Regions from separate parts of the Streptomyces sp. NPDC055243 genome, predicted to be linked through region 2. Evidence: predicted binding sites of a transcription regulator. Region 2 holds the regulator's gene; the other holds the start of a gene.

Region 1 (11,920 bases), on a different contig from region 2:
GTGCACGCCCTCGTGCGAGCCCGCGTCGATGTCCAGCATCCGTACGCCGGGCTCACCGACCCCGCGCCGCACGGCCTCCCGGTCGCCGTCCCCCAGCGCCGCGCAGACCCACAGGGCCGATTCACCGTCGGATTCGCCGATCGCGCTGAGCCCGGAGACGAGTCCGCCGCCGCCCCGCTTGGCCGTCAGCTCCCCGTTGTCCTCCAGGGCGTACGTGACGGGGCCGCGGTTGGACGCGACGAGGATCTGTGCGGCGGCGTGCTCGGAGACCATGTGCCGAACCTAGCCCTTCGGGGGAGGACTCAAACGTACGGCCGGGCCCACGGCGGGCCCGGCCGTATACGTTCAAGGAATCAGGGCCCGGCCGCACCGGCTACCGGTCCCGCCTGTAGTCCCTTCTGCTCCTGGCCGCTGCCACCGCCAGCGCGCCCAGAGTGCACAGGGCGATCGCGAGCCCCGCGTACAGCATCGTGTCCGAGTCGCTGCCGGTGTCGGCCAGTTCACCCCGGGTGCCCTGCTGTCCCACGGGCTCGCGCTGCTCCTGCCGCGGGACGGTCCGGGCCTGCACCCGCCGCGGTCGGCTGTCGCCGTCCTGGCTGCCCTCGCCGTTCGCGGCGGTGGCGCGGCGCGCCACCACGTCCGCCGCCGCGGCGGGCGCGGTGGCCGCGCCGAGCGCTCCCGCCGCGAGGGTGGCCGTCGCCATGGCCACGGCACCGGCGCGTCGCGCGCTTCCCATTACCTGTCTGAGCCACATAAGTGGGGAATGTAGACAAAATGCCCGGTCTGGGGTGGTTACGCCACGCGGCGGGCCGTGTACTCCGCGATGTCGGCCATCGGCGGCCGCTCCTCCGTGTCCACCGCATGGGTGCGCGGCTCGAACCCCCGCTCGCCCCGTTCGAACTGGATGAGCTCGGGGCGTACGAGATGGCCGCGCGCGAGCCGCAGCTGCGCGGTCCGGTAGATCGCCGCCGCCATCCGGCCGAGCGCCTGCCCGTCCTGGTGCCGGTGCTTGCGCACGCCGACGTCGACCTGCGCGAGCGCGTCCAGGCCCACGGTGTGCAGTGCGTCGACGAGCAGGCCCAGCTCCACTCCGTAACCGACGGGGAACGGCAGCCGCTCCAGGAGGGACCTGCGTGCCGCGTACTCGCCGCCCAACGGCTGGACGAACCCCGCCAGTTGGGGCCAGTGCATGTTGAGCAGCGGGCGCGCCATCAGCTCGGTGACCCGGCCTCCCTGACCTGCGGCTGAGGCCAGCGGGCGGTCGTACATCGCCTTCACGAAGTCCACGTCGGGCTCGGTCAGGAGCGGGCCCACGATGCCGGAGACGAAGTCCGCCGAGAACTCCTTCAGGTCCGCGTCGACGAACGCGACGATGTCACCGCCGGTCACCAGGAGCGAGCGCCACAGGACCTCGCCCTTGCCGGGCACGGCCGGGATGCGCGGCAGGATCGCGTCCCGGTGCACGACCCGCGCGCCCGCCTCCCGCGCGACCTCGGCCGTGCGGTCCTTCGAGCCGGAGTCGATCACCACGAGCTCGTCGACGAGGGGGGCCTCCTCGATCAGCTCACGGCGGATCGCGGCGACGATCTCGCCGACCGTCTCCTCCTCGTCGAGCGCGGGCAGGACGACACTCACCGAGGCTCCCGACGCCCGTTTGGCGGCGACGAGTGCGCTGAGCGGACGGTCGGCAACGGACCAGGAACGCCTGGTCAGCCAGCGCTCGGCCTCTTCCAGCACGGGTGGCTCCTCCTGTGTGTGGCCTACATGTGATCCATCTCGCGGTTCGGACGACTATCTCAAGGGTCCAGGCCGTCGGTTACAGTCTTGAACAACGCGGATGACCATCGCATGTCGGGGTCATCGCGCGACAAATGCCCGGAGCCCCTGAAGCCCCGGCGCCATACCGCTCATCCAGAGGGGCAGAGGGATACGGCCCGTTGAAGCCCCGGCAACCATCCCGCCGACCGCGCACGCGAGGTCTCGGTGGGGAAGGTGCCAATTCCGTCTCGTGACGAGATGCGTCACGGGGAAGATGAGGAGAAAGGGCCTCGCCTCCATGGCTGCGCAGACTGTCGCAACGAACGAAACCACCTCTTCGACCCCCTCCAGCAGTGGGTCCGTGGATCTCGGCCCCGCGTCCGGCCTCTCTTGCCGCGAGTGCGGCGAGCTCTACGCCCTCGGTCCGATCTTCGCCTGCCAGGCCTGTTTCGGCCCGCTCGAAGTGGCGTACGACCTGCCGACCGGTGACCCCGAGGCGCTGAGGAAGCAGATCGAGTCCGGCCCCGACAACATCTGGCGCTACGCGCCGCTGCTGCCCGTCCCCGCGGACGTGGCCGAGAAGCCGAACATCAACCCCGGCTGGACCAAGCTGGTCAAGGCCGACAACCTCGCGCGCGAACTCGGCGTCGAGCAGGGCAAGTTGTTCGTCAAGGACGACTCCGGCAACCCGACGCACTCCTTCAAGGACCGTGTTGTCGCGCAGGCCATCGAGGCGGCGCGCGCCTTCGGCTTCACCACCCTGTCCTGCTCCTCCACCGGCAACCTCGCCGGTGCCGTGGGTGCCGCGGCGGCCCGCGCCGGCTTCCGCTCCTGCGTGTTCATCCCGCACGACCTGGAGCAGGGCAAGGTCGTCATGGCCGCGGTCTACGGCGGCGAGCTCGTCGGCATCGAGGGCAACTACGACGACGTGAACCGCTTCTGCTCCGAGCTCATCGGCGACCCGCTGGGCGAGGGCTGGGGCTTCGTGAACGTGAACCTGCGGCCGTACTACGGCGAGGGCTCCAAGACGCTCGCGTACGAGATCTGCGAGCAGCTGGGGTGGCAGCTGCCCGACCAGCTGGTCATCCCGATCGCCTCGGGCTCGCAGCTCACGAAGATCGACAAGGGTCTGAAGGAACTCATCCAGCTGGGTCTGGTCGAGGACAAGCCGTACAAGATCTTCGGCGCGCAGGCCGAGGGCTGCTCCCCGGTGTCGACCGCCTTCAAGGCCGGGCACGACGTCGTACGCCCCCAGAAGCCGAACACGATCGCCAAGTCGCTCGCCATCGGCAACCCCGCCGACGGGCCGTACGTCCTGGACATCGCGCGTCGCACGGGCGGTGCGGTGGAGGACGTGAACGACGAGCAGGTCGTGGACGCGATCAAGCTTCTCGCTCGCACGGAAGGGATCTTCGCGGAGACCGCGGGCGGCGTGACCGTGGGCGTCACGAAGAAGCTGCTCGATGCGGGGCTCATCGACCCGTCGCTGACCACGGTCGTGTTGAACACCGGTGATGGGCTCAAGACCCTCGACGCCGTTGCCGAGACGTCTCAGGCGACGGCGACGATCAAGCCCAGCCTTGAGGCGTTCCGCAGCGCCGGGCTCGCCGGCTAGCCGCCGCAGGGCCCGGCCGCCGTCGCCGACGGACGGTCGTGGTCCGTCCTCGCGCAGTTCCCCGCGCCCCTTGCAGGGGCGCTTCCTCCCCGCATCAAGAGGTGAACCCCATGAGCGTCAAGGTCCGCATCCCCACCATTCTCCGCACCTACACCGGCGGTCAGTCCGAGGTCGTCGCCGAGGGCGCGAACCTCAGCGAGGTCATCGCCGACCTGGAGAAGAACCACGCCGGCATCGCCGCCCGCGTCCTGGACGACCAGGGCAAGCTGCGGCGCTTCGTGAACGTCTACGTGAACGACGACGACGTCCGCTTCGAGCAGGGCCTGGAGACGGCCACGCCGGACGGTGCCGGGGTCTCGATCATTCCCGCCGTCGCGGGTGGTTGATCCTTTAAGGAAATACCCTGCGTAATTGCTGTTGCCCCCTCCGCGAGAGAAGTGGAGGGGGCAATTCCATGTGGTTGAGCGCGGTACAGTTGGGAAGCGAGCTTCCCCGTTTGTGCCCAGCGCATATACGAAGTCGCCCTGAGGGCGACAAGAAGTAGCCAAAGTGCACTGCCCATTTGCCCTTTCCGTGGCATTTGTCTGGCCCGAGTTGCCCTGAATCCCGGTGAATTCTCCGCATATTCCCGATCAGGCGTGCCCAGAATTCTCGTCCGATTGACCTGTTGCAGAGGGCAGTTGGACAGATACATTCAGCCGCGGTCGACGCGTTCCGGCGCACGCCTCCACAACCCATTGGGGGGGTGAGGTCTGACCCGGGTCCGCGAAGTGCGGGTCCGTGCAAGGGCCAGTAATAGGGGAGTTAGGCATGGCTCAGGGCACCGTCAAGTGGTTCAACGCGGAGAAGGGGTACGGCTTCATCGCGGTCGACGGTGGTGCGGATGTTTTCGTCCACTACAGCGCGATTCAGATGGACGGCTACCGCACCCTTGAAGAAGGTCAGCGAGTGGAGTTCGAGATCTCGCAGGGCCAGAAGGGTCCGCAGGCGGACATGGTCAAGCTCGCCGTCTGATCTCGGCGCGATCGGCCAGCGACTTAGCGAGTGACGAGGGGCCCGCATCCCGACAGGGGTGCGGGCCCCTCGTGCGTCCCGGGGCGCGAGCCCCTCAAACGTCGTCGCGGCACGCGCCCCTCGTACGTCGGGGATCCGTAAGAGGCGCTTGCACTCGCAGGGGTCGAGTGCTAATCATTGGGCTTAGCACTCTCCGAGTGAGAGTGACAGAACTTGGATCGGGTCGGTGAGGTCCGCAGGCCGGGTGGGGCAAGGAACCACAAGGTTTGCAGGCCGTCCGTCGCGGGCACTGGCGCGATCCGGAGCATGCCACCCCTGTCCGGGAGGACCACTTCACATGGCCAAGATCATCGCGTTCGACGAGGAGGCACGGCGCGGCCTCGAGCGCGGCATGAACCAGCTCGCCGACGCCGTCAAGGTGACCCTGGGCCCCAAGGGTCGCAACGTCGTCCTCGAGAAGAAGTGGGGTGCCCCCACGATCACCAACGATGGTGTTTCCATCGCCAAGGAGATCGAGCTCGAGGACCCGTACGAGAAGATCGGCGCCGAGCTGGTCAAGGAGGTCGCGAAGAAGACGGACGACGTCGCCGGTGACGGCACGACGACCGCGACCGTCCTGGCCCAGGCGCTGGTCCGCGAGGGCCTTCGCAACGTAGCCGCCGGTGCCAACCCCATGGCCCTCAAGCGTGGCATCGAGAAGGCCGTCGAGGCCGTCTCGGGCGCCCTGCTCGAGCAGGCCAAGGACGTGGAGACCAAGGAGCAGATCGCTTCGACCGCCTCCATCTCCGCCGCCGACACCCAGATCGGCGAGCTCATCGCCGAGGCGATGGACAAGGTCGGCAAGGAAGGCGTCATCACCGTCGAGGAGTCGCAGACCTTCGGTCTGGAGCTTGAGCTCACCGAGGGCATGCGCTTCGACAAGGGCTACATCTCGGCGTACTTCGCCACCGACATGGAGCGTATGGAGGCGTCGCTCGACGACCCGTACATCCTGATCGTCAACTCGAAGATCTCGAACGTGAAGGACCTCCTTCCGCTCCTCGAGAAGGTCATGCAGTCCGGCAAGCCGCTGCTGATCATCGCCGAGGACGTCGAGGGCGAGGCCCTGTCGACCCTGGTCGTCAACAAGATCCGTGGCACCTTCAAGTCCGTCGCCGTCAAGGCCCCGGGCTTCGGTGACCGCCGCAAGGCCATGCTCGGCGACATCGCCATCCTCACCGGTGGCACCGTCATCTCCGAGGAGGTCGGCCTCAAGCTGGAGAACGCCGGTCTCGACCTGCTCGGCCGCGCCCGCAAGGTCGTCATCACCAAGGACGAGACCACGATCGTCGACGGCTCCGGTGAGAGCGACCAGGTCCAGGGTCGCGTCAACCAGATCCGCGCCGAGATCGAGAACTCGGACAGCGACTACGACCGCGAGAAGCTGCAGGAGCGCCTGGCGAAGCTCGCCGGCGGTGTTGCGGTCATCAAGGCCGGTGCCGCGACCGAGGTCGAGCTCAAGGAGCGCAAGCACCGCATCGAGGACGCCGTTCGCAACGCGAAGGCGGCCGTCGAAGAGGGCATCGTCGCCGGTGGTGGCGTGGCCCTCATCCAGGCCGCCGCCGTCTTCGAGAAGCTTGAGCTCGAAGGTGACGAGGCCACCGGTGCCGCCGCTGTGAAGCTGGCCCTCGAGGCCCCGCTGAAGCAGATCGCGGTCAACGCCGGCCTCGAGGGCGGTGTCGTCGTCGAGAAGGTGCGCAACCTGACCGTCGGCCACGGCCTGAACGCCGCGACCGGTGAGTACGTCGACATGATCGCCGAGGGCATCCTCGACCCGGCGAAGGTCACGCGCTCTGCCCTGCAGAACGCCGCGTCCATCGCCGCGCTGTTCCTCACCACCGAGGCCGTCATCGCCGACAAGCCGGAGAAGGCGGGCGCTGCCCCGGCCGGCGGCGGCATGCCGGGCGGTGACATGGACTTCTGATCCCCTGCGGATCAGCGGTTCATCGCTTGACGCGAACCGAGGGCGGCACTCCTTCTCACGAAGGGGTGCCGCCCTCGGGCGTTGTGCGGGGGCCCGCTCCGGCGGTCAGGGCGTAGGCGATGCCGTCGTCCGCGCCGGACTCCAGGCCCTTGCGGAAGGCGGCCTCGTACGCGAGGTCGCCGACCGCGTCACGGACCCGGCGTTCGCAGGCCTGGCGGGCGGCCACCAGGTCCGGGCTCCCCATCTGCGCGACACCGACGGAGCGCCACAGGGTGTCGGAGATGCCGAGCAGCCGACCGGTCTGCTCGGGGTCGGCCGTGGCCGAGGTCAGTGCGTCGATGCTCAGGGCGGCGCCGAAGACGTCGTGCAGCCGCCACTTGATCGGCAGGGCGGCGCGGGCGTGCCGGACGGCGGAGGCCGGGTCGCCGTTGCCCTGCGCGGCGCTGGACAGCATGTAGAAGGCGTAGCTGCGCATCCACTGCTCGCCGTGCCGCTCGCACTCCTCGCGCAGGGCGTCGGAGCTCGTGATGGCCCGGTCGAACTCGCCCAGGCGCAGATGCGCGAACGGCACGGCGGAGAGCAGGAAGAGCTTGATGGCGGGGGAGCCGCCGCCGCAGTCGGGGGAACCGGCCGTCGGTGCGAGAAGGGCGATCGTCTGCGCGGGTCGGCTGGTCAGCACCAGCTGGACCCCTTCGAGGTAGAGGGCGGCGTCGGCCGCCGCCGGATCGTCGATCCGCTCCGCCAGCGGCGTGCAGAGGCTCGCCAGCCGGGTGGAGGCTTCCAGGTCGCCCTGCATGAAGGCCACCGCCCCGCAGGCCCACAGGGCCCAGAAGCGTTCCGCTCCCCGGCCGGGACCGGGAGCCTTGGCCAGCGCCCGGTCCAAGTAGTGGCGGCCTTCGCGCTGGAAGCCGCAGCAGAGCCAGAAGAACCACAGACCGCCGGCCATCTCCAGGCTGTCGCGCGGGTCCGGCGCCGCCAGGCAACTCTCCAGCGCCACACGCAGGTTGGCGTGCTCGGCGGTGCACCGCTCGTACCACGCCACCTGGTCGGGACCGGCCCACTCCCGGCTGCCGGTGCGGACCAGCCAGCGGTAGTAGTCCCGGTGCCGCTGCGCGAGGCGCTGTTCCTCGCCGAGATTCCGCAGCCACTCCGCGCCGTACTCGCGGACGGTGTCCAGCATCGAGTACCGAAGCCCGCGCGGGGTCTTCGCCGCCTGCAGGAGCGACTTGTCCACCAGCGCGGACAGCAGCCCCCCGATCTGCCCGCTGCCGAGCGGGCCCCCGGCGCAGACCAGTTCGGCCGCCTCCTGCTCGAAGCCGCCGGCGAAGACGGAGAGGCGGGCCCAGACGAGCCGCTCAGGCGGGGTGCACAGTTCGTGGCTCCAGCCGATGGCCGTGCGCAGCGTCTGGTGCCGGGGGTCGCTCTCGCCGTGCCAGGCGCCGGACGCGGAGGAGGCGAGGGTCTCGAAGCGGGTGTGCAGGCGCTGCCGGAGCGCGTCCAGGTCCATCTCGGGCAGGTGGGCGGCGGCCAGTTCGATGGCGAGGGGGATGCCCTCCAGATGCGCGCAGATCTCCGCCACCGCCGTGCCGTCCTCCTCGGCGACGCCCGCGCGCTCCATGAACAGCAGGGCCGCGTCGGACGGTCGCGTGCCGTGGTCGTCGACGGGCAGCGGGGGCACGACGATCGCCTGTTCGCCCCGGAGGGACAGCGGGCGGCGGCTGGTGGCCAGGACGCGCACCCCCGGGGCCGCGGTCAGCAGGGTGCGTACGAAGTCGGCGCAGTCGGCGGCCAGGTGTTCGCAGCAGTCCAGGATCAGCAGCAGCTCCTTGTCGGCCAGCCAGTCGGCCACCACCTCGATCGCGGGCCGGGTGCTCTGGTCGGCGAGCCGCAGGGCCTCGTACAGGGCGAGCGGCATCAGGGCGGGCCGGCTCAGCTGGGCGAGGCCGACCAGCCACACCCCGTCGGGGAAGTCGTCCCGCAGTTCGGCTCCGGCGCGCTGTGCGAGGCGGGTCTTGCCCACGCCGCCCACGCCGGTCAGCGTCACCAGGCGGGCGTCGGCCACGGCCAGGGCGACCGCCCGCAGTTCGGCCCCGCGTCCGACGAAACTCGTTCTCTCGTCCGGCAGGTTGCCCACCCGCCGGCCCTGCCCGGATTTCCGCATGCTGGCCTCCCCGCCCGGCCGCTCACCCCTGGGGGCCTCTTCCGGCCCCGCAGCCGCTGCTTCCCGCCGCCTGAGTCTGCTCTCCGTCACGGTCCCGGGCGTGCGGATGTCGTGAGATGCCTATTTCTCCAGGCAAGACGCTCTGTTCACCGCATTGCGGTGTCAGGCCCGATCATCTGCCGACTACTCCGGTCAACGCACCTGGGAAGGAGCGCGGTTGGGCCATAGTGACCGTCAGTCGTCACGCAGCGTGAATACAGGGGTGGGGTCGGGCCATGCCCACCGGCAGGTGGCGCCGGGAGGCAGACATGAGGAGATGGCGCAGCAGGGGCGGCCTTCTGGCGCTCGCCCTGGGGGTGAGCTTCCTGCTCGCGGTGCTCGGCACGTCCGTCAGCGGCTGGCCGACCGGGGTCGCCGTGCTGCTGATCGGTCCGGTGCTGGCCGGTGTCTGGTCCAGTGCGCGGCGGACCGCCGTGGTGGCCGGATGGACGCTGCTGCTCGCGACGGGTACCGGCGTTCTGCGGCGTCTGGTGGGGACGCCGGGTTTCTGTCTGGAGTTCGTGGTCCTCCTGGCGGGCGGGGTGCTCGCCGTCCACAATGCCGCCCGGCATGCCGAACGGGAGGCGGCGCTCGCCCGGGTCACGGAGGTGGCGTGCGCGTCGCAGAGCGCGCTGCTACAGCCCCTGACGGTCGAGGTCGGCGGGATCGAGGTGTGCACCCGGCACCACAGTCCGGTGCGGGAGGCCTCGGTGTGCGGGGACCTGTACGACGTCGTCCACACGCCGTACGGACCGCGGCTGTTCGTCGGTGACGTACGAGGCCACGGCCTGGAGGCGCTGCGGACCACCGCGGCGGCGATGCGGGCCTTCCGCGACCTCGCCTATCTCACCCCCGGCCTGGCCGAACTGGCCACGGCCCTGGACGCCCGGCTCGCCGCGGACCTGGGGTCCGAGGACTTCGTCACCGCCGTCCTCGCCGAGTTCGCGCCCGGCGAGGTCCGCCTCGTCAACTGCGGCCACCCGCCGCCCCTGCGGGTGGGCAAGCAGGTCAGACTCCTCGAACCCCCGCAGCCCGCGCTCCCGTTGGGGATGCGGACGACCCCGCTGCCGCACCGGGTCTACCTGCAGCCGGGGGAGCGCCTCCTGTTCTACACCGACGGCCTGAGCGAGGCCCGGGACGGCGACGGCGTCGACTTCCCGCTCCTCCCACGGGCGGCGGAGGCGCTGGCCGAGCCCTCGAACTCCGATGCGCTCGACGCCCTGTACGCCATGGTGATCGAGCACACCGGCCGCCCGCTCACGGACGACGTCGTTCTCGTCCTGTGCCGGGCGACCGGCGTGACCGAGGCTCCGCTGACGGCCTGCCCCCGGGAGGGCGTCAGCCCGGAAGCCGGTCCATGATCCAGGTGGAGAGCTCCTCGGTGACCAGGGTGTGGCCCTCGTTCTGCGTGGAGCAGAAGTACTCGTCCAGTTCGCTGTCCTCGGACGTCTCCGGGAAGGGCTCGTAGAGCTTCTCGCGGGTGTCGATGTCGCGCAGGGCGACCGCGCTGACGGCGGGGACGAAGCAGTGTTCGCGGATCTCGGCCTCGGAGCCGAGGCCGATGATGGCGGGGATCTTGTTCAGCTCGTCGGCCAGGATGCCGAAGCCCTCCAGGGTGCCGCCGGGTGCGCCGTCGATCTCGGGCATGCCCGAGACGCGGATCTGCGGCTTGCGCAGGGTCACCACCCGTAACTGCGCGACGAGTTGGTCCTCCCCGGTGGGCTGGGTGTAGAGGTGGGTGCCGGTGATGGCCAGGCCCTTGCCGCGGAAGGCCCGTACGCCGGGGGCGATGGTGTTGCCGGCTCCGGTGCGCACGCCGTTGGCGACGCCGATCTTCTTCGGGCGCCTGGGCCAGCCGCCGACCCGCTCCAGCTCGGCGAGGAACTCGATGCGCTCCTTGTCGGTCTCGGGGCTGTCGTCCCACTCGGAGATGTGCTGCCACAGGAGCTGGCGCGCTGCCGGGCTGTTCATCTGGTTCGAGAAGGCGGCGTTGAGCCGCCGGATGTAGTGCGCGAACGACTGGAGCGCGATGGGAATCCAGGCGCCGCGGTGCGGGCTGTCGAAGGAGAAGTACAGCTCGGTCTGGTGGTCGACGCTCTCGTGCTCCATCTTGGCGAGCGCGTACCGCGCGACCAGGCCGCCCATGCTGAAGCCGCCGACGGTCAGCGGGTGGTCGCCGACGCGCCGCGCGATCGCCTCCTGGATCGCCGACCTGGCGGCCTTGGCGTTCTCCAGGATCGAGGCGCTGCGCTCGTCGAAGCCGAGCAGGATGACGTCGTAGCCGCGCTCCCGCAGCTTGCTGATGAACGGGTACGGGCCCCGCTCCAGGATCTCCCACGAGAAGTCCAGGTCGCTCGGCCCGGTGTTGAACCCGTCCGCGAGGATCACCGGCTTGGCGAGCCCGTGCTTGGAGTTGGCGAGGTACACCCAGGCCCTGCCCTCCGGCAGGGTCCACTCCTGGTCGGGGGTGGGCGCGGCTTCGGAGATCTCCCTGGGGCCGGGGGCCAGCGTGATGTGGGCGGCGGCGCCCAGGGCCTCGGAAATCTGCTGTTCCGTGGGCTCGTTGGACTCGGTCATGAAGGGCCCCTCCGGTTGGTCGTTTCGATGACGGCAGGTGCCATCCTCGATACGCGCCGTAGTCGCCGGAAGGCGGTCACCGGGATTGACCGGGTGAGCGGGGTCATTTCGGACAGTGGAGGGGTGGCTGTTTTCACCTGTGCCGGACCGGGGCGCCGGGCCCTTGGCCGGGGCGAGGGTGCGCGCGGCGGTCACGGGTGTGGCGTGGCGGGCTTCGTCTCGGTCAACTTCTGCTGGGTGGGGGCGGGGAAGTATGTCCCGAAGGTGACCCGGGGAGGGGGCGGGCTGGGGTGGGGCGGTCAGTCGGCGTAGTCCTTGAGCGCTTCGGTTTCCAGGGTGATGGCGACGGGGGCGGGGATGCGGACGGTGGAGCCGTAGTGGAAAGAGCGACGGCTCTGATAGACGCCGTTCTCGGGAGAGCTGTATACGACGACGGTGTGGTTGTCACGGTCGATGAGCAGGTAGACGGGGATGCCGGCGTAGGCGTAGGCGCGCGGCTTCTCCTGGCGGTCGCGGCGCTCGGTGTCCCGATCGCGGGAGGTCACCTCGACGGCCATCAGGACGCCGACGGGGGACGCCCACTCCTCTTGCCCGGCGAAATAGCCGACGGGAGCCAGGGCGCCATCCGGTTTGATGCAGCCCTTCCTGTACGTGTCGATCCGCAGCCCTTGCTCGGGATACAGGGCCAGTTCGGGGCGCTGCATCACCTCGATGTCGATCGGGCCGTGCTTGACGTACACCCTGCCGTCGAGGAATTCGAGAGACACGGTCTCCGGTGCCCGGCGGGCCAGCT
Region 2 (11,920 bases):
CTCGTTCACGTTCGTCGTCAGGCGCTTCCATGTGCCGTAGACGCCCTCGACCCGTGCCTGACCGCCCAGTTGGCCCTCGGAGCCGACCTCGCGGGCCACGCGGGTGACCTCGGAGGAGAAGGAGGACAGCGTGTCCACCATGGTGTTGATGGTGGTCTTCAGCTCCAGGATCTCGCCGCGCGCGTCCACGTCGATCTTCTTGGAGAGGTCGCCCTGGGCCACCGCCGTCGCCACCTGCGCGATGTTGCGGACCTGACCGGTGAGGTTGTCCGCCATGTAGTTGACGTTGTCGGTGAGGTCCTTCCACACGCCCGACACACCGAGCACCTGGGCCCGGCCGCCGAGCCGGCCGTCCGTGCCGACCTCGCGGGCCACGCGGGTCACCTCGTCCGCGAAGGCGCGCAGCTGCTCCACCATCGTGTTGACGGTGTCCTTCAGCTCCAGGATCTCGCCGCGCGCCGTCACCGTGATCATCTTCGACAGGTCGCCGTTGGCGACGGCCGTGGTGACCTGGGCGATGTTGCGCACCTGGGAGGTGAGGTTGAGCGCCATGAAGTTGACGTTGTCGGTGAGGTCCTTCCATACGCCGGACACGCCGCGCACCTGGGCCTGACCGCCCAGGTTTCCTTCCGTGCCGACCTCGCGGGCGACGCGGGTGACCTCGTCGGCGAAGGCGGAGAGCTGGTCCACCATCGTGTTGATGGTCGACTTCAGTTCGAGGATCTCGCCCTTCGCCTCGACCGTGATCTTCTTGCCCAGATCGCCCTGGGCGACGGCCGTCGACACGAGGGCGATGTTGCGCACCTGAGAGGTGAGGTTGTCCGCCATGAAGTTGACGTTGTCGGTCAGGTCCTTCCACACACCGGACACGCCGCGCACCTGAGCGCGACCGCCCAGGTTTCCTTCCGTGCCCACCTCGCGGGCCACGCGGGTGACCTCGTCGGCGAACGCGGAGAGCTGGTCCACCATCGTGTTCACCGTCGACTTCAGCTCCAGGATCTCGCCCCGGGCGTCGACGGTGATCTTCTGGCTCAGGTCGCCGTTGGCGACGGCCGTGGTGACCTGGGCGATGTTGCGCACCTGAGAGGTGAGATTCGACGCCATGAAGTTGACGTTGTCGGTCAGGTCCTTCCAGACCCCCGACACACCCCGCGCCTGCGCCCGGCCGCCCAACTGGCCCTCGGTGCCCACCTCGCGGGCGACACGCGTCACCTCGGCTGCGAACGCGGAGAGCTGCTCGACCATCGTGTTGACGGTCAGTTTCAGCTCCAGCAGCTCGCCCGTCGCCTCGACCGTCACCGTCCGTGTCAGGTCGCCCTGCGCCACCGCCGTCGTCACCAGGGCGATGTCGCGCACCTGGGCGGTGAGCCGGGCTGCCATCGTGTTGACGGCCTCCGTCACGTCACGCCAACTACCCGACAGACCGCGCACCTTGGCGCGACCGCCGAGCCGCCCCTCCGTGCCGACCTCGCGGGCGACGCGCGTGACCTCGCCCGTGAACAGCGACAGCTGGTCGACCATCGTGTTGACCGCGCGGCCCAGGCGCCGCAGGTCGCCCCGCAGTTCCCGGCTCCCGTCGTGCAGGTCCACGCGCTGGGTGAGGTCGCCGCCCGCCACCGCGTTCAGGACGCGCGTCGCGTTGGCCGCGGGGGCGACCAGCGCGTCGAGCAGGGAGTTGACGTCCAGGATGCGCGTCGACCAGCTGCCCTGGCCCGGACTCGCGGAGAACCGCTCGTCGAGATGGCCGTGCCGGATGATCTCCCGGCGTACGCGCGTGAGTTCACCGTCGAAGTGCAGGGAGCGGTCCAGCATCTCGTTGAACACCGCGTGCAGCTCGGCGGTGATGCCGTGGCCGGTCACCGGGACCTTGGTGAAGTCCCCGTCCCGGGCCGACCGCATGGCGGCAAGCAGCGGGCGCAGGTCGGAGATCGCTTCCGGGGCGGTCTCCGGGGTGATTTCTGGTGCCGTCTCCGGAGCGGGTCCGGTCGGCGGTGAGGGTATCGGAGCTGGTTTCGGTGCCGGAATCCGACCGTAACCGAGCGCGGGCATAGCACTGTTCTCACTCATAGCGGCCCACTTCAGTAACTCGGTGCTTATGGGCGTGGCCAGTCTGTCACTCTGTCCGTGTCGCCTGAGGCGTATTCGACCGAACTGCTCAGGAGCCGAAACGTGGGGTCCATTCCGATGCAACGGGAGACCACTTTCCGTGCGTCCGCCCAGCCGGGGCACCAGCCCGGCCCGCCGGCGGTGGTGTGCACATCGCTGCCCGGAAACCCGATGGCGCCCGCCGCCGCGCGCAGGTTCGTGCGCGCCGCGCTCGCCGACTGGACCGAGCTCGCGGTGCCCGCGGCGGCGGGCATCACCGACCGTCTGGCGGACGACGCCGTGCTGCTGGTCAGCGAACTCGTCACGAACGCCGTCGTGCACGCGGGCACCACGGTCGAGCTGCTGTGCCGGCTCGACGAGGCGGGTCTGGGGGAGAGCTGCGACACCCTGGTCATCGAGGTCTCCGACCACCACCCCGCCCGCTCGGTCCGCAACGAACCCTCGCCCCAGCCGCCCGGGATGCCCGAGTACGGCCGTGGGCTGCAACTCGTCGCCGCCCTCTCCGACTCCTGGGGCATCACCTACCGCACCGGCACCAAGTCCGTCTGGGCCCGCCTGCTGGTCGGGGGCGTGCAGGCCGGCCAGGACAGCGAGTCGTACGCGGGTGACCAGGGCGCGCAACGCGGACCGCGCGCCGCCGAGATCCTCGCGCCGCTGCCGAAGCGGATCACGCACGACACGGAGTGGGTCAACCGCGGCGCGCTCACCTTCCTCGCCGAGGCGTCCGATCTGCTCGCCGGACAGTTCGACGAGGACCTGGTGGCCGCCCTGGCCGGACAGCTCCTCGTGCCGCGGCTCGCGGACTGGTGCGCGGTGTGGCTCGACGACGAGCCGGAGGTCGCGCCGCGCGACGCCGCGAGCGGGTCGCAGGGGACCCGGCTGGCCCGCGTCTGGCACACCAGCGAGCAGCGGATAGAGGAACTGCGCCGCAGCCTGGAGAAGGACCCGCCCCTGCTGCCCGATTCGGCGGGCTCCGGCGCCGCCCCCGTGCCGTGGCCCCGCGAGGCGCTGGCGGGGGAGGCGCTCGGCACGGCCCTGGCGTACCGCCTCACGGCGGGCGGCCGCGCGCTGGGCACGCTCGTCATCGGGCGCTCCGGGATGATGCGCTTCGCCGACGAGGTCACCGGCCTCATCGAGGACTTCAGCCGCCGCGTCGCGCTCGCCATCAGCGCGGCGCGGCGCTACCAGCGGCAGGCCACCATCAGCCAGGTCCTGCAGCGCGGCCTGCTGCCGAGCTCCGTCGCGGACATCCCCGGCATGCACAGCGGTGTGGTGTACGAGCCGCGGGACAAGGGCGGCCCCGGCGGCGACTTCTACGACGTGTTCCAGGCGGGCAAGGGCCGCTACTGCTTCGCGCTCGGCGACGTACAGGGCAAGGGCGTCGAGGCTGCCGTCGTGATCGGTCTCGCCCGGCCGTGGCTGCGGCTGCTCGCCCGCGAGGGATACGAGGTCGCGGAGGTCCTCGACCGCCTCAACCAGCTCCTCCTCGACGACGCGACGGAGGCGGCGGACGCGGCCGCCGCGGTGGTCGCGGTCGCGGGCGGCCAGGGCCTGCCGCCCGACGGCGCCACCTCCCGCTTCCTCTCCCTCCTCTACGGCGAGCTGGTGCCCATGGACGACGGCGGCGTCCGCTGCACGGTGGCCAGCGCCGGCCATCCGCTGCCGCTGCTCCTCTCCCCGGACGGAACGGTCCGGGCGGCGGCCACGCCCCAGCTGCTGCTCGGGGTCGTGGACGACGCGACGTACACGAGTGAAACCTTCGAGCTGCGGACCGGCGACACCCTGCTCTGCGTCACGGACGGCGTGACGGAGCGCCGCGCGGGACAGCAGATGTTCGACGACGCGGACGGCCTCGCGGCGGCGTTCGCGGGCTGCGCGGGGCTGGACGCGGCGCTGGTGGCGGAACGGATCAAGAGGCTGGTGCACGAGTTCTCGGAGAGACCGCCGGACGACGACATGGCGGTGCTCGTGCTTCAGGCGCAGTAGCGGCGGGGCGCGCGGCGAGGGCCTGGGGCGGTGCGGGAAGCCCGCGCGGCGCGGGGTTCCTCCGCGGTGCGGGACAATCGAAGGTATGCCTTCCGCACTGCCCGATGGTGAGCCCATGCCCGAGGACGGCGCGCTGCCCGCGTCCGCCCTGCAGGGAGCGGGGGCCCGTCCCCTCGGCTTCTACCTCCACGTCCCGTACTGCGCCACGCGCTGCGGCTACTGCGACTTCAACACCTACACCGCGACCGAGCTGCGCGGCTCCGGCGGCGTGCTCGCCTCCCGCGACAACTACGCGGACACCTTGATCGACGAGGTGCGGCTCGCGCGCAAGACCCTGGGCGACGACCCGCGCCCGGTGCGGACCGTCTTCGTCGGGGGCGGTACGCCGACGCTGCTCGCCGCGGCCGATCTGGTCCGCATGCTGGGGGCCGTCCGGGAGGAGTTCGGGCTCGCGGACGACGCGGAGATCACCACCGAGGCGAACCCCGATTCTGTCGACCCGGCGTACCTCAGCGAGCTGCGCGAAGGCGGCTTCAACCGCGTCTCCTTCGGGATGCAGAGCGCGAAACAGCACGTGCTGAAGGTGCTCGACCGTACGCACACGCCCGGTCGGCCCGAGGCGTGCGTGGCGGAGGCGCGGGCGGCGGGCTTCGACCACGTCAACCTGGACCTCATCTACGGCACGCCGGGCGAGAGCGACGACGACTGGCGGGCCACGCTTGACGCGGCGATCGGCGCGGGCCCCGACCACGTCAGTGCCTACGCGCTGATCGTCGAGGAGGGCACGCAGCTGGCGCGGCGGATCCGGCGCGGCGAGGTGCCGATGACGGACGACGACGTGCACGCGGACCGCTATCTGATCGCGGACGAGGTCCTGGGGCGCGCGGGATTCTCCTGGTACGAGGTGTCCAACTGGGCCACCTCCGAGGCCGGGCGCTGCCTGCACAACGAGCTGTACTGGCGGGGTGCCGACTGGTGGGGGGCCGGGCCGGGGGCCCACAGCCATGTGGGGGGCGTGCGGTGGTGGAACGTGAAGCATCCCGGGGCGTACGCGGGGGCGCTGGCCGCTGGGCGCTCGCCGGGTGCCGGGCGGGAGATCCTCGCCGATGAGGACCGGCGGGTGGAGCGAATCCTTCTTGAGCTGCGGCTGCTCGAAGGGTGCCCGTTGACCTTGCTGCGGCCTGCGGGGCTTGCTGCTGCGGGGCGGGCGCTCTCCGACGGCCTGCTGGAGGCGGGTCCCTACGAGGAGGGCCGGGCGGTGTTGACGCTGCGGGGCCGGTTGCTGGCGGACGCGGTGGTGCGGGACCTGGTGGACTGAGGTTCGGGCGCGCCGGACGGGTCGAAGAGCTTTTGGGGCCCAGGTAGGCAGCCGCGGGGTAATCGGGTGGGTGGGCGGGTGGGAAAAGATCCGTCGCGAAGCGGCGGTCTAGGACTCGACCGCGGTGACGAAGTCGATCAGCTCCTCCACCCGCCCCAGAAGCTCCGGCTCAAGATCCCGGTAGCTGCGCACCGAGCCCAGGATCCGCTGCCACGCGGCGCCCGTGTTCAGGGGCCAGCCCAGCGCCTCGCAGACGCCCGTCTTCCAGTCCTGCCCGCGCGGCACCCGGGGCCACGCGGCGATCCCCACCGACGACGGCTTCACCGCCTCCCACACGTCGATGTAGGGGTGGCCCACCACCAGGGCCGAGGAAGAACTGACCTGCGCCGCGATCCTGGACTCCTTCGAGCCGGGCACCAAGTGGTCCACCAGGACGCCCAGCCGCGCGTCGGGACCGGGGGAGAAGTCGGCGACGATCGCGGGAAGGTCGTCGATGCCCTCCAGGTACTCGACGACCACGCCCTCGATCCGCAGGTCGTCGCCCCACACCCGCTCGACGAGCTCGGCGTCGTGCCGCCCCTCGACGTAGATCCGCCCCGCACGGGCGACCCGGGCCCGTGCCCCCGGCACGGCCACCGAACCGGAGGCGGTGCGCGTGGGACGTACCGGAGACGAGGCGGCGGACGGGCGGACGAGGGTGACCGTGCGGCCCTCCAGGGCGAAGCCCCCGGGCGTCATCGGGAAGACGCGGTGCTTGCCGAAGCGGTCCTCGAGGGTCACCGTCGGACCCTCCGCCGTCTTCTCGCAGCGGATCACCGCCCCGCAGAAGCCGGTGGCGAGCTCCTCCACCACGAGGTCCGCCTCCGCGGCGACCTCCGGCACGGACTTGGGCTTCTTCCACGGCGGGGTGAGGTCTGCGGAGTACTGGCGCATTCGCACGACGATAAGAGAAGTGGCGTACGACCGGCTACGACACGCCGAAGCGGGCCGCCAGTGTGGCGCGTTGCGCACGGACAAATGCCGCATCGACCACCGCGCCGTGCCCCGGGACGTACAAAGCGTCGTCGCCGCCTAGCTCCAGGAGCCGGTCGAGCGCCGCGGGCCACTGCCCCGGGACCGCGTCGGGGCCCGCCTGGGGTTCGCCCGACTCCTCGACCAGGTCGCCGCAGAAGACGATCTCCGGCGAGCTGTCCGTGCCGGGGACGAGGACCGCCATGTCGTGGCCCGAGTGCCCGGGGCCGACGTTCGCGAGCAGGACCTGCACCCCGCCGCCCAGGTCGAGCGTCCACTCCCCGCACACCAAGTGGTGCGGGCGGACCAGCAGATCGGCGGCCTCCGCCGCGGCGTCCGGGGCGACGCCGTGCCGGACGGCGTCGCCGCGCAGTTCGTCGCGGCCCTTCACGAGGACCGTGTCCAGGCCCACCGCGCCGTACACCTCCACGCCCGCGAACGCCGCGGCGCCCAGGACGTGGTCGAAGTGCGGGTGCGTCAGGGCGAGGTGGGTGACCCGGCGGCCCCCGCCGAGAAGGCCCCGAGCCTGGGTGCGCAGCTGTGCCCCCTCGCGCAGGGTCGCCCCCGCCTCGATCATCAGCGCCGATTCGCCGCCGACGACAAGGCCCGCCGTACAGTCCCAGACCGGGAGGCGCCGCCGCCCCACGTGCGGCGCGAGCCGCTCCCAACCCGCCTCGTCCCAAGCAAGTGCCACGTCCATAAGCCGACGCTAGCCCCGCACGGGCGGCTTGGCAGCCGCTGTCCTGGCCGTTGGACCGACATAGGGGTCCGGCCCTTGCCGGGGTCGTACCTCGCGGCCGTACACTGGGCGGGGTGTTGGCTGGCACTCGCCCGACAAGAGTGCCAGGCGAGGCCGCAGGACAGGCAGGTTTCAGGGCAAAAAGGTGGAGGTGTGCGCGGATGCTCAGTGAACGCAGGCTCGAAGTGCTGCGCGCCATCGTCCACGACTATGTCGGCACCGAGGAGCCCGTCGGCTCCAAGGCGCTCACCGAGCGGCACAGCCTCGGGGTCTCCCCGGCCACGGTCCGCAACGACATGGCGGCGCTCGAGGAGGAAGGGTTCATCGCCCAGCCTCACACGAGTGCGGGGCGCATCCCGACGGACAAGGGGTACCGCCTCTTCGTCGACCGGCTAGCGGGCGTCAAGCCGATGGCGGCGCCGGAGCGCAGGGCCATCCAGAACTTCCTCGACGGCGCCGTCGACCTCGACGACGTGGTCGCGCGTACGGTGCGGCTGCTCGCGCAGCTGACCCGGCAGGTCGCGGTCGTGCAGTACCCGTCCCTCACGCGGTCGACGGTGCGGCACGTGGAGCTGCTCTCGCTGGCTCCGGCCCGGCTGATGCTCGTACTGATCACGGACACGGGCCGGGTCGAGCAGCGCATGATCGACTGCCCCGCCCCGTTCGGCGAGACCTCGCTGGCGGATCTGCGGGCGCGGCTCAACAGCAGGGTCGCGGGGCGCCGCTTCGCGGACGTGCCGCAGCTGGTGCAGGACATGACGGAGTCCTTCGACGCGGAGGACAGGGGCACGGTGGCGACGGTGCTCTCCACGCTCCTCGAAACCCTCGTCGAAGAGACCGAAGAGCGGCTGATGATCGGCGGAACGGCCAATCTCACCCGCTTCGGACATGACTTTCCCCTCACCATCAGGCCCGTCCTGGAGGCTCTTGAGGAGCAGGTCGTCCTGCTCAAGTTGCTTGGCGAGGCCACGGATTCGGGCATGACCGTACGGATCGGTCACGAGAACGCCCATGAGGGACTCAGCTCCACTTCCGTGGTCTCCGTCGGCTACGGTTCGGGCAGCGAGGCAGTAGCCAAACTCGGCGTGGTCGGCCCGACCCGCATGGACTATCCGGGAACGATGGGAGCAGTACGCGCAGTGGCACGTTACGTCGGACAGATCCTGGCGGAGTCGTAAGTGGCCACGGACTACTACGCCGTACTAGGCGTGCGCCGCGACGCTTCCCAGGACGAAATCAAGAAGGCCTTCCGAAGGCTGGCGCGTGAGCTTCACCCGGACGTGAATCCGGACCCGAAGACTCAGGAGCGCTTCAAGGAGATCAACGCCGCGTACGAGGTGTTGTCGGACCCGCAGAAGAAGCAGGTCTACGACCTCGGCGGCGACCCGCTGTCCCAGGCGGGCGGCGGCGGTGCGGGCGGTTTCGGAGCCGGTGGCTTCGGCAACTTCTCGGACATCATGGACGCGTTCTTCGGGACGGCGTCGCAGCGTGGCCCCCGGTCGCGCACGCGCCGTGGCCAGGACGCCATGATCCGGCTCGAGATCGACCTGGACGAGGCGGCCTTCGGGACCACCAAGGACATACAGGTCGACACGGCGGTCGTCTGTACGACCTGCAGCGGTGAAGGTGCCGCGCCGGGGACATCCGCCCAAACGTGTGACATGTGCCGCGGTCGCGGCGAGGTGTCGCAGGTCACGCGGTCCTTCCTCGGCCAGGTCATGACCTCGCGGCCGTGCCCGCAGTGTCAGGGCTTCGGCACGGTCGTGCCCACCCCGTGCCCGGAGTGCGCCGGCGACGGCCGCATCCGGTCGCGGCGGACGCTCACCGTGAAGATCCCCGCCGGTGTCGACAACGGCACGCGGATCCAGCTCGCGGGCGAAGGCGAGGTCGGCCCCGGCGGCGGCCCCGCCGGAGACCTGTACGTGGAGATCCACGAGCTGCCGCACGCCGTGTTCCAGCGGCGCGGGGACGACCTGCACTGCACGGTCACCATTCCGATGACGGCCGCGGCCCTGGGCACCAAGGTGCCCCTGGAGACGCTGGACGGCATGGAAGAGGTCGACATCCGGCCGGGCACGCAGTCCGGCCAGTCGGTGCCGCTGCACGGCAGGGGCATCACGCACCTGCGGGGCGGCGGGCGAGGTGACCTCATCGTGCACGTCGAGGTCCTCACGCCGAGCAAGCTGGACGCGGAGCAGGAGCGGGTCCTGCGGGAGCTTGCGCAGCTGCGCGGCGAGGAGAGGCCCACGGGGCAGTTCCAGCCGGGACAGCAGGGTCTGTTCTCGCGCCTCAAGGACGCGTTCAACGGGCGGTAGCGCCTCAAGCAGTGCCTCTTGGCGCCCCCGGCAGCGGATACCCCGTGCCGGGGGCGCCTTGTCGTCCGCGGGTCATTTGTGGTTGCTCGCGCCGTTCCCCGCGCCCCTGCCGGGGCGCGATTCGGTCGGTCGCAAAGGTCGTGGCACGATGCGGTTATGTCCTCCGCGCTGACCGATCTCTGCCGCCTTCCGATCGTGCAGGCCCCTATGGCGGGCGGGGCTTCTTGCCCCCAGCTCGCCGCGGCCGTGTCCGAGGCCGGGGGGCTCGGCTTCCTCGCCGCCGGGTACAAAACCGCCGACGGGATGTACCAGGAGATCAAACAGCTGCGGGGGCTCACGAGCCGCCCGTTCGGCGTGAACCTCTTCATGCCGCAGCCCGAGTACGCCGATGCCGCGGCCGTCGACGTCTACCGCAACCAGCTCGCCGGTGAGGCCGCCTGGTACGAGACGCAGCTCGGCGATCCGGACAGCGGCCGCGACGACGGCTACGACGCCAAGCTCGCGATCCTCGTCGAGGACCCGGTGCCGCTGGTGTCGTTCACCTTCGGATGCCCCACGCGCGACGTCTTCGACGCCTTCGCGCGGGTCGGCACGGTCACCGTCGCCACCGTCACCACGCCCGAAGAGGCGCAGACCGCCCAGTGGTCGGGCGCCGACGCCGTGTGCGTGCAGGGCATCGAGGCGGGCGGCCACCAGGGCACGCACCGCGACAACCCCGAGACGGACGGCGCCGGGCTCGGCCTCCTCTCGCTCATCGCGCAGGTGCGCGAGACCGTGCAGATCCCCGTCGTCGCGGCCGGCGGCCTGATGCGCGGCTCGCAGGTCGCCGCGGTGCTCGCCGCGGGCGCGGACGCCGCGCAGCTCGGCACGGCCTTCCTGGTCTGTCCCGAGTCGGGCGCGAACGTCCTGCACAAGCAGGCCATGACCAACCCGTTGTTCACCCGGACCGAACTGACCCGCGCCTTCTCCGGCCGCCCCGCGCGCGGCCTGGTCAACCGCTTCATGCGGGAGCACGGTCCGTACGCCCCCGCCGCCTACCCCCAGATCCACCACCTCACCAGCGGCCTGCGCAAGGCCGCCGCCAAGGCCGGTGACGCGCAGGGCATGGCGCTGTGGGCGGGGCAGGGCCACCGCATGTCGCGGGAGCTTCCCGCCGGGCAGCTCGTGGAGGTCCTCGCCGCCGAACTGGCCGAGGCGAAGGCCGCGTTGGCGGCCGAAGGGCAGCAGGGGACCCAGCCGGGGAGCGAGGCGTGACCGCGCCCGTCTTCGTCGTCGAGACCTTCGGGAACACTGCCGCGGGCGGCGACGGACGCTACGTACTCGACGGCCCCGAAGGGCGGCACGCCGTCTCCGTGAAGCGGCTGCACGCCGGTGAGGACGTCGTCCTGACCGACGGCGCCGGCCGCTGGGCCGACTGCGTGGTCCTGGACACCGAGGGCAAGGACCGGCTGGTCCTGCGGATGGACCCCGTACAGGAGGAGGCGCCGCAGGAGCCCCGGATCACCGTCGTGCAGGCGCTGCCCAAGGGCGACCGCGGGGAACTCGCCGTCGAGACCATGACGGAGACCGGCGTCGACGCGATCGTGCCCTGGTCCGCGGCGCGCTGCATCACGCAGTGGAAGGGCGAGCGCGGACTCAAGGCGCTCGGCAAGTGGCGTGCCACGGCGCGCGAGGCGGGCAAGCAGTCGCGCCGGGTGCGCTTCCCCGAGGTGGCAGAGGCCGCGACGACCAAGCAGGTGGCGGCGCTGCTCGGCGGCGCCGACTTCGCCGCGGTCCTGCACGAGGAGGGCAGCGAGCCGCTGGCCACGGCGGACCTTCCCGCCGCCGGGCACATCGTCCTGGTGGTCGGCCCCGAGGGCGGGGTCTCCCCGGACGAGCTCGCGGCGTTCGCGGCCGCGGGGGCCAGGCCGTACCGCCTGGGGCGTAGCGTGTTGCGTACGTCGACCGCGGGGACGGCGGCGGCCGCGCTGCTCCTGGGGCGCACGGGCCGCTGGTCCTGAAACCCCGCGCCGGGTAAGGGGGTTGCCGTGGAACTGGCCCAAGTGCGCCTGCTCGTATCGGACTTCAGCGCCTGCTACCACTTCTACGCCGACGTCCTCGGCCTCAAGCCGCAGTCGGGGGCGGTGGACGGACCGTACGAGAAATTCAGCCCGGCGACCGGCTCCGCGGGGATCGCCCTCCAGGACCGCTCGATGATGGCCGAACTCCTCGGCGAACTGGAGGAGTCGGCCACCGGGCACCGCTCGCTCGTGGTGCTGCGGGTCGACGGCCTCGACGCGTACTGCGCACGGATCGCGGGGCGCGGCGGAGTCGTCGTCCAGGGCCCCGCGCCCCTGACGGACCGCATGCGCGTCGCCCATCTCAAGGACCCGGAGGGGAACTTGGTGGAGTTGCAGGAGTGGCTGCTGCTGCGCGGCTGAGGGCGCCGTCGCGCAGGCGGACGGC

Evidence for each region. The regulator HrcA, encoded in region 2, represses chaperone genes, less so after heat shock. The targets are predictions, from matches to a motif close to TTNGCACTCNGNNNNNCNGAGTGCNAA.
Region 1: a site for HrcA is predicted at 4,571-4,597, ahead of groL (chaperonin GroEL). Genes of this name have one in related genera too.

What each region holds. Positions count from the first base shown of each region.
Region 1 covers NZ_JBITWR010000003.1:142,343-154,262, forward strand. The annotation lists gene ACIGXX_RS10470 (trehalose-6-phosphate synthase) at 1-273, opposite strand, end outside; gene ACIGXX_RS10475 (LAETG motif-containing sortase-dependent surface protein) at 374-703, opposite strand; gene ACIGXX_RS10480 (glucosyl-3-phosphoglycerate synthase) at 793-1,737, opposite strand; SAM riboswitch class I at 1,905-2,039, shown strand; gene thrC (threonine synthase) at 2,057-3,373, shown strand; gene ACIGXX_RS10490 (MoaD/ThiS family protein) at 3,484-3,759, shown strand; gene ACIGXX_RS10495 (cold-shock protein) at 4,184-4,387, shown strand; gene groL (chaperonin GroEL) at 4,725-6,350, shown strand; gene ACIGXX_RS10505 (ATP-binding protein) at 6,406-8,511, opposite strand; gene ACIGXX_RS10510 (PP2C family protein-serine/threonine phosphatase) at 8,820-9,911, shown strand; gene ACIGXX_RS10515 (hypothetical protein) at 9,889-11,127, opposite strand; gene ACIGXX_RS10520 (Uma2 family endonuclease) at 11,427-11,920, opposite strand, start outside.
Region 2 covers NZ_JBITWR010000006.1:456,703-468,622, forward strand. The annotation lists gene ACIGXX_RS20610 (HAMP domain-containing protein) at 1-1,899, opposite strand, end outside; gene ACIGXX_RS20615 (SpoIIE family protein phosphatase) at 2,170-4,092, shown strand; gene hemW (radical SAM family heme chaperone HemW) at 4,178-5,410, shown strand; gene ACIGXX_RS20625 (DUF3097 domain-containing protein) at 5,519-6,343, opposite strand; gene ACIGXX_RS20630 (MBL fold metallo-hydrolase) at 6,378-7,121, opposite strand; gene hrcA (heat-inducible transcriptional repressor HrcA) at 7,322-8,338, shown strand; gene dnaJ (molecular chaperone DnaJ) at 8,339-9,475, shown strand; gene ACIGXX_RS20645 (nitronate monooxygenase) at 9,632-10,729, shown strand; gene ACIGXX_RS20650 (16S rRNA (uracil(1498)-N(3))-methyltransferase) at 10,726-11,475, shown strand; gene ACIGXX_RS20655 (VOC family protein) at 11,503-11,895, shown strand.